Regions from separate parts of the Streptomyces sp. NPDC002742 genome, predicted to be linked through region 3. Evidence: riboswitches for the same ligand, from Rfam matches in the RefSeq annotation. Region 3 holds a riboswitch; each other region holds the start of a gene.
What was found. Region 3 has a riboswitch for cobalamin ahead of ACFYW8_RS14205 (ribonucleoside-diphosphate reductase subunit alpha). Riboswitches for the same ligand answer to the same signal wherever they lie in the genome.
Positions count from the first base shown of each region.

Region 1: it holds a riboswitch for cobalamin, as region 3 does, so the genes downstream of both, ACFYW8_RS42970 ((2Fe-2S) ferredoxin domain-containing protein) here and ACFYW8_RS14205 (ribonucleoside-diphosphate reductase subunit alpha) in region 3, are expected to answer to the same signal.
Region 2: it holds a riboswitch for cobalamin, as region 3 does, so the genes downstream of both, ACFYW8_RS04175 (CbtB-domain containing protein) here and ACFYW8_RS14205 (ribonucleoside-diphosphate reductase subunit alpha) in region 3, are expected to answer to the same signal.

Region 1 is NZ_JBIAQF010000048.1:19,765-24,012, reverse strand. It holds gene ACFYW8_RS42985 (MSMEG_1061 family FMN-dependent PPOX-type flavoprotein) at 1-134, shown strand, start outside; gene ACFYW8_RS42980 (hypothetical protein) at 336-1,100, shown strand; gene ACFYW8_RS42975 (ArsR/SmtB family transcription factor) at 1,490-2,284, shown strand; gene ACFYW8_RS42970 ((2Fe-2S) ferredoxin domain-containing protein) at 2,457-2,732, opposite strand; cobalamin riboswitch at 2,962-3,139, opposite strand; partial or broken gene ACFYW8_RS42965 (short-chain fatty acyl-CoA regulator family protein) at 3,137-3,344, opposite strand; gene ACFYW8_RS42960 (hypothetical protein) at 4,031-4,248, shown strand, end outside.
Region 2 is NZ_JBIAQF010000002.1:309,669-313,916, forward strand. It holds gene ACFYW8_RS04165 (ferredoxin) at 1-42, shown strand, start outside; gene ACFYW8_RS04170 (histidine phosphatase family protein) at 333-917, opposite strand; cobalamin riboswitch at 1,102-1,264, shown strand; gene ACFYW8_RS04175 (CbtB-domain containing protein) at 1,302-1,523, shown strand; gene ACFYW8_RS04180 (acyl-CoA dehydrogenase family protein) at 1,746-2,936, shown strand; partial or broken gene ACFYW8_RS04185 (IS1380 family transposase) at 3,110-3,280, opposite strand; gene ACFYW8_RS04190 (hypothetical protein) at 3,488-3,748, opposite strand; gene ACFYW8_RS04195 (SDR family oxidoreductase) at 4,114-4,248, shown strand, end outside.
Region 3 is NZ_JBIAQF010000007.1:89,264-93,511, reverse strand. It holds gene ACFYW8_RS14205 (ribonucleoside-diphosphate reductase subunit alpha) at 1-2,298, opposite strand, end outside; cobalamin riboswitch at 2,432-2,577, opposite strand; gene mctP (monocarboxylate uptake permease MctP) at 2,873-4,248, opposite strand, start outside.

The DNA of each region.
Region 1 (4,248 bases), on a different contig from region 3:
CGGACCAGTGGCTGTCGGCGGACGCCCAGCCGACCTCGGCCGAGGTGACGCTGGCCCAGCTGCGGATGCCGGAGCTGACGATCGCCGACATCGAGCAGACGGAGGCGGATTCGCTGAAGTACCGCTACGAGTAGCGGGCCGCCGACAGCGATTACCGAACCATCAGCAGCACGCCGAATCCCCGGACCGGCATGCCCCTAGCTCCATCGCGGGGCCTTTTGCGAGGTCACGCGCGGCGTCGGCAGTCCGGCCGACGCCTTGGCGACGGGGTTCGCCCTGCCCGATGCCGTCTGAACCAGCGGACAGGTGAGTGATCCCCCTTCTACGCTGGCGGCATGACGGGATATCCAGGCTTCGGTGTGCTCCTGGCAAGGTTGCTGGATCACAGGAAGCTGGACATCGGCACCCTGGCACGGCAATCCGGAGTCCCCGAACCCGAGCTCCAAAGGGTCTTCGCCGGCATCGCGCCGAGCCCAGCCCTGCTCCGACAGCTCGGACCCGCACTCGGTCTCCATGCCGCAGACGTATTCGTGATCGCGGGGGCGACGGTTCCGGACGACCTTGCCCCCGTGGACGCAGAGGCCAGCAGGTGGGTACCACAGGTCGTGAGACGTGCCGTAGAGCTCCCATCGGAGAAGAAGAGCGAGTTGCGCCACCTCGTCCGGTCGTTGCCGCAGCGGAAGGTCGTGCAGTCACCGGCGTTCCCGCGGGTCGATGTCCCGCCCCCTGGGCCGCCCGGGGCCCTGCTCGTCCGGATGCTCAGATACAGGAACCTGCATTGGATGGGCATCGCCAGGGTCTTCCACTCCCTGACCGGCCGGTACTGGTCCGCGTCCACGTACGGAATGGTGGGCGCCGGTCGCAAGGAGCTGACCCCCGACCTCGTGGCCGATTTCGGGACCGTGCTGGGCATTCCCGCTGGCGACCTGGGCGCCCTGACCGGCGGCCCGCCTTCCGAGGAGCCCCACGCACAGGAGCCGGCGGCGGTCGGCGTGGCCGAGTTGATCTGGGACCTGCGGCGCCTGACCGCTGACCAGGTGCGACACACAGGCAAAGCGGCCGCATCCATGTGGTCACCTCGACCAGATCCCCAACGCTGACTATGGGTTGAGGACCAAGCCAGTGCCCGCCAGGTAGCCGTCGATCACCTCCGGCCGGTACCGCAGCATCCTCAGTCGCGCTTCACCGCGCTTCACCGCGCTTCACCGCGCTTCACCGCGCTTCACGGCGCGGGCGATCGGGCCAGGTCGGCGGCGCCGAGACATCGATGTCGCGTTCCTCCAGGGACCAGATGTCCTGATGCCCTCCCGCGTGCTTCGTCCATACGTATCCAGGCGAACTCGTTCGGCCTCGGCACCGCCGAACGGTGGCCCCGCGACCCTCGTCCGGCTGCGGGGCTGGCCTTGACATGCAGCCTATTGGCTGCCTAAATTAAAGGCAGCTGGAAGGCTGCATATCGACAGGCGGTGGCCTGGGTACGGGGACGGGCATGGACGAGGTGTTCAAGGCACTGGCCGATCCGACGCGGCGCGCACTGCTCGACTCGCTCAACGCACACAACGGGCAGACCCTGCGCGAGTTGTGTACAGGACTCGACATGGCCCGGCAGTCCGTCAGCAAGCACCTCGCGGTACTGGAGGAGGCCGGGCTCGTCACCACCGCGCGGCGGGGCCGGGAGAAGCTGCACTACCTCAACGCAGCGCCCGTGCACGAGATCGCTCACCGGTGGATCAGCCGCTACGACCGGACCAGGGTCCAAGCCCTGGCGGACCTGAAACTCGCCCTGGAGGAGACCGCGATGGACGCGCCGACCTTCGTCTACACCACCTACATCCGCACCACCCCGCAAAAACTCTGGCAGGCGTTGACCGAGCCCGCCTTCACCCGCCGCTACTGGTCCACGGAGTTCGCCACGGACTGGTCCGTCGGCTCACCGATGACCTGGGACAACCACGGCGTGCAGATCAGCGACCCGAAGCAGGTCGTGCTGGAGGCCGAGCCCTACAGCCGGCTCTCCTACACCTGGCACGCCATCACCCCGGAGCTGGCCAAGCGCTTCGACTGGGACGAGGAGTTGCTCGCCAAGCTGTCCGGCGAGGCCTGCTCGAAGGTCACCTTCACGATCGAGGAGACCGCCGCGCAGGTCGTGAAGCTCACCGTCGTACACGACGGATTCGAGCCCGGATCGAGCCTGGCCGAGATGGTCAGCCAGGGCTGGCCGAACGTGGTGGCAAGCATGAAGTCGCTCCTGGAGACCGGCGAACCACTCCCGGACGATGCGTGACCGGCTGCGTGGCTTTCCCTGTCAGGGATCGACGACATCACGAGTTGTCACATCGTGGTGCATCACCGCAACAATTCGGATCGTCATCAGTTCACCAGGCGCGCAATAACACTGCCGCCCCAGCATTGATGACGGACCAGGGAAAAGGCGTCAACCAGGCCGGCTTTCGCGCTCATCGCGCCCTCCGGGGCGGGGTGAAGACGTAGAGGTCGAGGATGTCGGGGCAGGGGGCGACGCCGGGGCCGCCGGCTTTGGCCCAGGCGGCGATGTCGTCCGTGGCATCGCGGTCGTTGACGAGGCCGAGCCAGACCGGGCGGGCGCCCGCGGCACGTGCGGCGGCGGAGGGCTGGACGACGATCACGTTGGCGTGTTCGCACACGCCGAGGCAAGCCGCGATGCGCACCGGTGCGCTCTCGGCCAGGCGTGCCGTCTGCTGGGCGTGATCCACTCCGGCGACTTTCGGGCTTCCACAGCAGCAGTCCCGGCAGACGACGACGCGGCACGGCGCCCGGTAGCCCGCAGCGGCGGACTTCGTCGCGTCCTCGGTGTCGTTCTTCGGGCCGCCGCAGACGGTGACCGGCACGGCGGGTTTGGCGTGACGGGCGGGGGTGGGGAGCACGGGCAGACCTCGGGGTCAGGGCTCGTACGCGGAGCCTGGACTGTGGATGTCCTCCGCGCCGGGGCGCGGAGGTGCCAGCAGGTCTTCGGACTCGGGTTCGTCCGGACGGGGCGCCTTCCCGGTCTCCCAGTGGCTCGCGTGCCCCGCCCGTTCCCCTCACCGCTGCGCGTCAGTTCCGGATTCGCACCGGATTCCCTGGCCTCGGATGAGGCTCAACTGGCCTGATGAGGCTATCAAGTCCGTCGTACCGTCAGTTCGTGCGATCGGTCACGGGGTACGGGGTACGGGATGAACGTGCTGGTGTTCTGGTCGATTCGCAGGGGACCGGCCGAGGGGTGGTACGGCGCGCTGGGGGCGGTCGAGGCGTTCGCAGACCCGGCGACCCAGGCCGATGGCGGTGGCGGCGGATGCATCGGTGAGGTCGATGCCGTCGGAGTGGACACAAGCATTTCCCGTACACGATGCTGCCGCCATTGCATCTGACAGTCTCTCCGGTGAGGTTGGAGGAAGCACCGCTGTCACCACGCCGCCCAACGGGTGTTTGTGAAGCGTCAGCAGGATCACGTCGTGCCTTCCCCGACAGTCCGCCGCTACCTGCTGTCCACCCTGCTGGTCGTGGCACTGGTCGCATTCGGCTACTACGCTCTGCAGCCTGTCCGAGAAGCTTGTGCGCTCAACTCCGGCCCCTACGGCTCCATTTTCACCCCAGACAACGTCCACGCATCAGGCGATGGTCATTGCGGTGAAGTGCACAGGCGCTTTCAGGCCTGGCTCGGGCGATAGGTGCACCAACCGTTCGACGTCGGCGACTTCAGGTTTCCGCTGGTCAGGAGCTGTCTGACAGTCGCTGAAGGGCCGGTTGGCGGGCCCCTGATCAGTGGTGCCGTGGCTGTTGCCAGTACCCGTTCACCCGATCCGAGGGGTACGAGGGACCTCGTCGTACATCCTGTCGGCCGCCCTCGCGGTCATCATGGTGCGGCGGTCTCCGCGGGAAGGGCGAGGTTCGCGTCATCCGATGAACTCGGACGAGGCACCACGGGGTCACCCCCGGGGCCAGAGTCTCTGGCAGCGCTCGTACTCTTCGTTCACTCACATCAATCAAACACAGCGAAGAGACGACAGAATCGATGATCGGCAGCTTTGTGGCCCTCGTGGTGGCCCCCTTGGCCATGGCCGGGCTGGCTCGATGGGCGGCGGCAAGGAGGCGCCACGGCCTGGCAGCGGGCCGGGTCGTTCACTTCCGCTGCCGACTCGACGGCCGCAAGGGCCGACTGCTGGCCGACCCGCGCCTCGACCGACCCGTCTTCCTCGACCGCTCCGGCAGTGCCACTGCCCTGCCGCGCGG
Region 2 (4,248 bases), on a different contig from region 3:
TGCGCCCAGGCGTGCGCGGACTTCATGGCCACGCTGCGGTGAGGAACGAAAGCGCCCCGGGAGAGGATTCCGAGGTGAGGCCCGGGCGGTCCGGGTCAAGTCCGCGGTGAGGACGAGGTCGGCCCCGCGGCAGGGCGCTGTGGCGAGGGTGCGGTCCGCCCGTGCTCCGCGCTGACGTGCGGGCCTCCCGGGTCGGGGCTCTGGGGCCGCACCCGGACGGCCGGGTCAAGTCCCGTGCTGAGGACGTCAATTCCCGCGCTGAGGACGTCAAGCCCCTGAGGACCAGGGCCGCCCGGGTCGGGGATCTACGGTGCGGGCAACGGCGGCCCTGGTCAGGACGGTTCGGCGAGCGGGCGTCCGGCGCGGATGTTCCAGCGCCCCCCGCGCCCGCTCAACTCCGTGACGGTGAGCGGCGGCACGTCCACGCGCCAGAACGCCGACTCCGGCGCCCCCAGCACCCGTACCACCAGGGCTCGTACCACCTCGGGCTCCACCACCGCGACGGTGCGGCCGTCGAACTCCGACGCCGCGTCGAGGCGTTCCGCCACCCGGTCGCAGAACGCCCGCACCGACTCGCCGCCGTGGGGCGCCGACGCGGGATCGGCGAGCCACCGCGCCACCGCCTCCGGCTCCTTCGCGCTCACCTCGGCCAGCGTCGCGCCGCGCCAGCGGCCCACGTCCAGACCGGCCAACTCCGGTGCCTCGACACCGCCGTCGAGTCCGAGCGCAACCGCCGTCCGGCGGCACCGCACGGTGGGGGAGACCCACAGGCGGCCCGCGGCCGGCACGGCACCCGCGGCGGCCGCCGTCCTGGCGGCCCGCAGGCCCGCGGCGTCCACCGGACTCCCGTCGTCGAAGCGGGCCTCGCGCAGCGCCTCGCTGATCGCCGCGGAGATCAAGATCACTCGGCTGGTCATGCCATCACTCTCATGCTTCGTGGACCTGGTTCGTGTGCCGGGCTCATGTACCGGGCTCGTGCGCAGGGGCCCGCGCGTCGCCGACCGTGGTCGGAGGCGAACCACCTGGTCCGGCAGGGCGGTCGTCGAGTTCCCAGGCGCACGGGGCGCACAGGGTGCACCCGTGCGTGCGCCCTTGGCCCCGAACCGGCTTCGCGGTACGGTCACGTGGATATTGACGACGGTTCGGCGGAAGCCCGGTGGAAATCCGGCACGGTCGCGCCACTGTAAGCCCAGCACTTGTCGCTCCGGCCAGGAGCGGTGGAGGCGGGCCAAGTCAGACCCGTGGCTGTCGTCCTGTGCACCACCGAGCCGGGACGCGAGTTCCCCAGGAGGTTCTGCCCCATGGCGCAGTCCGTCGTTCAGCCGACCGTCACCCCCACCGCCGTTCCCGCGAAGCTGCCGATCGGTGCGATCGTCCCCTGGGCGGCCTTCTTCGGCATCCTGATGCTGGTCCTGCTCTACTTCGTCGGCGCCGAACAGGGCGCCACCTCCCTCGTGTCCGGCGAGAACGTCCACGAATGGGTCCACGACGCCCGCCACCTGCTCGGTTTCCCCTGCCACTGACGGCGACGGGAAACGTACGAGCCACGATATTCCGCGACGGCCGGGAACCCCGGCCCAGGTGAGGGGGCGGTGCCCGGCCGGCCGGGCACCGCCCCCTCACGTGCGCAGGCCCGCCCGCCCACACCCCGCGGACCCGGCGTCCGCGTCATCGGCATTCCCAATTTCTGAAACACGTTCTACGGTGTGCGCCGTCAGGTCGGGCTCGGGGAGGCAGGAGGCGCCGTGCATCTCGAATACACGCCGGAGCAGCAGCGGTTGCGGACCGAACTGCGGGTCTACTTCTCCGAGTTGGTACCGGACAACGCCTACGCGCGCTATGGCGATCCGGCGGCGCAGAAGCGCTTCTACCGCGAGACGATCCGACGGCTCGGCGCGGACGGCTGGCTCGGGGTCGGCTGGCCGAAGGAGTACGGCGGGCGCGGCCTGAGCCCGATGGAGCAGTTCATCTTCTTCGACGAGGCGGCCCAGGCGGGAGTACCGCTGCCGCTGATGGCCCTCAACACCGTCGGACCGACGATCATGCGGTTCGGTACGGAGGAGCAGAAGTCGTACTTCCTGCCGAAGATCCTCTCCGGTGAACTCGACTTCGCGATCGGCTACAGCGAGCCCGACGCCGGGACGGACCTCGCCGCGCTCAGGACCAGGGCCGTACGGGAAGGCGACGAGGAGACCGGCCACTACACGGTCGACGGCCAGAAGATCTGGACGACCAACGGCGACACGGCCGACTGGGTTTGGCTCGCGGTCCGCACCGATCCGGACGCCCCGCCCCACAAGGGCATCACCATGCTCCTCGTGCCGACCTCCGATCCCGGCTATTCGTGCACCATCATCAACACGCTCGCCTCGCACGACACCACCGCGAGCTACTACGAGAACATCCGCGTCCCCGCCACGCGCCGGGTCGGCGAGGAGAACAAGGGCTGGCGGCTGATCACCAACCAGCTCAACCACGAGCGCGTCACCCTCGCCGCACACGGCACCATGGCCATCCGCGCCCTGCACGACGTCCAGCGCTGGGCGGCGGAGACCAAACTCGCCGACGGCCGCCGCGTCGTCGACCTCCCCTGGGTGCGCCGCCTCCTCGCCCGGACGCACACCAAACTGGACGCCATGAAACTCCTCAACTGGCGGATGGTGAACGCCGTCCAGGAGGGCACGCTCACCCCGCAGGACGCCTCCGCCGTCAAGGTGTACGGCTCCGAGGCGCGCCGGGACGCGTACGCCTGGCTGATGGAGATCGTCGCGGCCCCCGGCGTCCTCAAGGAGGGCTCCGCGGGCGCCGTCCTGCACGGCGAACTCGAACGCGGCTACCGATCGGCAGTGATCTTCACGTTCGGCGGCGGCAACAACGAGATCCAGCGGGAGATCATCTCGTGGATCGGGCTGGGGATGCCCCGGGTGCGGCGGTAGCGCCGTGTGTGGCGAGGCTTTTTAGTTGGCACAAAAGCGGGATAGTTGGCACCATAGTCAATTGACTCCTCACGAACGTCCCAGGCCTCGCCAGTCAGGTCTCGATGGCTGCGTCAACCTCGATCTGTAGGTCACGCTCCTGGTTGCGGGACCCGCTCACCGGCCAACTGTCAGACCCGGTCCCGCACTTCGACCCTGGCCCGGCGGATCGCCTCCAGGGCACGGGGCCCGGACCAGGCGAGCGGGTCAACCAGGCGGGAGACGGTGGGGTCGGAGACGACCGGCCCGAACGCGTCGGGCTCGGCCCGCAGCACGCTGGCGTCGGCCAGGCAGTACCCAGGCAGGTGTCTGGACTCTCGTGCCCCTCGCCACAAGGCACGGCCAGCTTCCCCTGCCTGGAGATGTCATGGTCCTCTACGCGCTCACCGGTCTGCCCTATGCCGAGCAACTGCGTTGGAGGGCTCAACGCTGCCCCGAGCAGCAACAACGAGCGCACCCGACTACTGGCTCTGAGGCGGTCGTTCGGTCACGGGGGTACGCGGAGCCGAGGGTCATGCTTCAACGGCCTCATCGTCGCCGTCGGCCTGCCGATCGGTGTCTCCGTCGACCGCACGGTGCGCCCGCACGCTGCCGTATTCGGCCGTCTCCAGGGCATCGACAGCTACGGTGACATCGGGAAGAACAAGCACGCCCAGACCCAGCTTGGCCAAGTGGTCCACCGCTTCGACGCCGCCCTCGTCCCTTTTCCGTGCTGCCCAGGCGAAGGAACTGATCGACGGCGCACGGCCCGCGGCGCGGTAGGTCGTCGTCAACGTCGAAGCCGGCACCTACATTGACGCCACCGCCGTCGAGGCCCTCGCCCAGTGGCAGACGGACCTCGCCGCGCGCGGTGTGGTCCTCGCGTTCGCCCGTCCCTAGGCCTTCTTGCGTCGGACTTCGCGCTGAGTGGTCAGGCCATGCGGGCCCAGCCACGGAGACGGCCCCACAGGGCTGGCCAAGCCTCGGCTGGGCCGTTCGAGGGACACCTCTGTCCGAATGGTCGAGTGTGGCGGCCCGTGAGCCCGCGCGCGCGCTCACGGCCTAGGAGTGTTGTCCCTTGGTGCCGACAATCGGCAGACGATGGGAGACGGCAGTGACCTCAGGCGTGGACACCGGTGGGCAGCTTGCGGGGCTGCCGTTGCTGCGGGGCCAGAAGGCCCTGGTGACCGGGGCGAACTCGGGCATCGGACTGGCGACGGCGGTCGCGCTGGGCCGGGCGGGTGCCGACGTCGTCGTCAACTACGTCGCCGGACAGGAGGCCGCCGAGGACGTG
Region 3 (4,248 bases):
CTTCTCGGGCCGCGCCTGCGCCTGGGCCGCGCGGGCGATGCGCGTCGCCGGGCGGGAACGCAGGTAGTACGTCGTCTTCAGGCCCGACTTCCAGGCGTACGAGTACATCGAGGAGAGCTTGCCGATGGTCGGCGTCTCCAGGAACAGGTTCAACGACTGGGCCTGGTCGAGGAACGGGGTCCGGGCGGCGGCCATGTCGATCAGGCCGCGCTGCGGGATCTCCCACGCCGTGCGGTACAGGTCGCGGACGTCCTGCGGGACCCAGGTGAAGCCCTGCACCGAGCCGCTGGACTCACGCAGCGCCTCACGGGTCTGCGCGTCCCACACGCCGAGCTGCTTCAGCTCGGCCACCAGGTAGGAGTTGACCTGGAGGAACTCGCCGGAGAGCGTCTCGCGCTTGAACAGGTTCGACACCTGCGGCTCGATGCACTCGTACACGCCCGCGATGGACGCGATGGTCGCGGTCGGCGCGATGGCGAGCAGCAGCGAGTTGCGCATGCCGACCGCGGCGATCCGCTGCCGCAGGGCGGCCCAGCGCTCCGGCCAGTTCAGCTCGACGTCGAAGTGGTCCGGGTGCAGCACGCCACGGGCGGTGCGGGTCTTCTCCCAGGCGGGGAGCGGGCCGTTGCGCTCGGCGAGGTCCGCGGAGGCCTCGTAGGAGGCGAGCATGATGCGCTCGGCGATCCGGGTGGACAGCGCGCGGGCCTCGGGCGAGTCGAAGGGCAGCCGCAGCTTGAAGAAGACGTCCTGGAGGCCCATCGCGCCGAGGCCGACCGGACGCCACTTGGCGTTGGAGCGGCCCGCCTGCTCGGTCGGGTAGAAGTTGATGTCGACGACGCGGTCGAGGAAGGTCACCGCGGTGCGCACGGTCTCGTCGAGCCGCTCCCAGTCGATGTCCTGGCCGACCACGAACGCGCCCAGGTTGACCGAGCCCAGGTTGCAGACCGCGGTCTCCCCGTCGTCCGTGACCTCCAGGATCTCGGTGCACAGGTTCGAGGAGTGGACGGTGTGGCCCGGCTCCGCCGTCTGGTTGGCGGTGCGGTTGGCGGCGTCCTTGAAGGTCATCCAGCCGTTGCCGGTCTGCGCGAGGGTGCGCATCATGCGGCCGTACAGGTCGCGGGCCGGGATGGTCTTCCTGGCGAGGCCCGCCTCCTCGGCCTTGCGGTAGGCGGCATCGAACTCGTCGCCCCACAGGTCGACCAGTTCCGGCACGTCCGCGGGGGAGAAGAGCGACCAGACGCCGTCCTCGTTCACCCGGCGCATGAACTCGTCCGGGATCCAGTGCGCCAGGTTCAGGTTGTGCGTACGCCGGGCGTCCTCACCGGTGTTGTCGCGCAGCTCCAGGAACTCCTCGATGTCGGAGTGCCAGGTCTCCAGGTAGACCGCGGCCGCGCCCTTGCGCCGGCCGCCCTGGTTCACCGCGGCGACCGAGGCGTCGAGGGTCTTCAGGAACGGGACGATGCCGTTGGAGTGTCCGTTGGTGCCGCGGATCAGTGAACCGCGCGACCGGATGCGGGAGTACGACAGTCCGATGCCGCCCGCGTGCTTCGACAGGCGGGCCACCTGGTGGTAGCGGTCGTAGATGGAGTCCAGCTCGTCCAGTGGGGAGTCGAGGAGGTAGCAGGACGACATCTGCGGGTGCCGCGTACCGGAGTTGAAGAGCGTGGGGGAGGACGGGAGGTAGTCGAGGCGGCTCATGAGCCGGTAGAGCGCGGCGACTTCGTCCACGGAACGGGCCGTGTCGTCCTCGGCGAGACCGGAGGCCACCCGGAGCATGAAGTGCTGGGGCGTCTCGACGACCTTGCGGGTGATCGGGTGCCGGAGCAGATAGCGGCTGTGCAGCGTGCGCAGCCCGAAGTAGCCGAAGCGGTCGTCGCCCTCGGAGTCGATGAGCGCGTCGAGGCGGGCCGTGTGCAGCCGGACGAACGCGGCCGTGCGGTCGGCGATCAGACCCTCCTGGTGGCCGACGGCGACCGACTCGGAGAAGGTCGTGACGCCCTGGGACGCGGCCTCCGCGGCGATGCTCACCGTGAGCAGGCGGGCGGCCAGCCGGGAGTAGGCGGGGTCCTCGGAGATGAGCCCCGCGGCCGCCTCCGTGGCCAGTTCGCGCAGCTCGGCCTCGTCGGCGCGGGCGGACCGGCCGCGCAGCGCCGCGGCGGCGACCCGGCCGGGGTCGGCGTCGGTGAGGTCGGCGGTGAGGTCCGTCAGGGTCCGCAGCAGCGCGGCTCCGGGACCTTCGGTCTCCACCCGGGCCTGCTGCGCGGTCACTGAAGCCGGATCGGCTGGCGCGATGGTCACGTGGGGATCTCCCTCGCTCGGCACGGGGCCCGGCGGGGGAGGAGCGGGGCACACGGGAGCGCTTCAGGGCAGCACGCACCGCGTCCACCGGCCCATTCCGCGAGGCCCGGACGTCGTCGGCACCCGGGCCGGACGGCCGGGGCGCGCTGTCGGCAGGTCCTCGGACTGACGCGAGTACGGGCACACGAAGACGCGAACACATACAAGTACACCGTTGCGGGACAGTTCCGGATTCGCACCGGATTCCCCTGCGGTGACAGCGACATGAGCATACATCTTGTGCCGGGCTCCGGGAGTGCCCCCACATGTTGTGTCGGGTCGGTGTCCGGGAGTACTACGGAGCGTGCCGGATCGCCAACTCGTAGGTGAGCAGCCGGATGTCGTCGAGCTCCGGAAACGGGCACCAGTCGCGGTCGGGGGCGCGGGTGAAACCTACGCGCTCGTACACGAGAGCCTCCCCTGCCGGGTGCCTCGTACGGCGACGGGCCGCCGGTTTTCGTCCGGCGGCCCGTCCTACGGCGCTGTGGCGTCGTTCGTGCCTGGTGCCTGGTGCCTGGTGCCTGGTGCCTGGTGGCTAGTGGCTCGCGTCCGCCGTGGCGGGCGGGAGCTCCGTCTCGACGCCCGGGTCTCCCGCGTCGGCCGTGTAGTCCCCGGGCGAGGTCTCGTCGATGCCGTCCGGCGCCTTGAACGCCCTGAGGGCGAACGTGAGGACGACGGCCACGGTCACGTTCAGGACGAACGCGGTCAGGCCGATGTAGCCGATCTCCCCGATGCCCGGGATCTCCTTCGAGCTGCCGCCGAAGTGCTTCTGGGTCGGCGAGGCCACACCGTAGGCGGCGATCGTGCCGTAGAGCATGCCGACCGCCCAGCCGCCCAGCAGCGCCCAGCGGTGGAACCAGCGGGTGAACAGCCCGCCGACCAGCGACGGGAAGGTCTGCAGGATCCAGATGCCGCCCAGCAGCTGGAAGTTGATCGCGACGGTCTTGTCCATGGTCAGGACGAAGACCAGCGCGCCCACCTTCACCAGCAGCGAGACCAGCTTGGAGACCTTGGTCTCCTGCCGCGGGGTGGCGGCCGGGTTGATGAAGTCCTTGTAGATGTTGCGGGTGAACAGATTCGCGGCCGCGATCGACATGATGGCCGCCGGGACGAGCGCGCCGATGCCGATCGCGGCGAAGGCCACCCCCGCGAACCAGTCGGGGAACATGTTCTCGAAGAGCTGGGGGATGGCGAGCTGGCCGTTGGTGACCTTCACGCCGGCCGCGATCGCCATGAACCCGAGCAGGGCGAGCAGGCCCAGCATCAGCGAGTACAGCGGCAGGATCGTGGTGTTGCGGCGGATCACCTCCCGGCTGCGGCCGGACAGCGTCGCGGTGACCGAGTGCGGATACATGAACAGCGCCAGCGCCGAGCCGAGCGCGAGGGTGGCGTACGTCCACTGCCCCGCCTCGGCGGGGACGAGCCCCCCGGCACCCGCGGCCGTGTACTTGGCGCTCGCCGCCTTGAAGATCTCGTCGAAGCCGCCCAGCTTGATCGGGATGTAGATGATGGCCACCGCGATCACGATGTAGATCAGGGTGTCCTTCACGAACGCGATCAGGGCGGGGGCCCGCAGGCCCGAGGAGTAGGTGTACGCGGCCAGCACGCCGAAGGCGATGAGGAGCGGCAGGTCCTTGACGAACCAGTTGCTGCTCTCCCCGCCGCCCACGCCCATCACGTCGAGTACGGCCTGGATGCCGACGAGTTGGAGCGCGATGTACGGCATGGTGGCCAGGATGCCGGTGACCGCCACGGCGAGGGACAGGCTCTTGGAGCCGAAGCGGCCGCGCACGAAGTCCGAGGTCGTCACATAGCCGTGCTTGTGGGAGACCGACCACAGGCGGGGCAGGAACGTGAAGATCAGCGGGTAGACCAGGATCGTGTACGGCACGGCGAAGAAGCCGGCCGCGC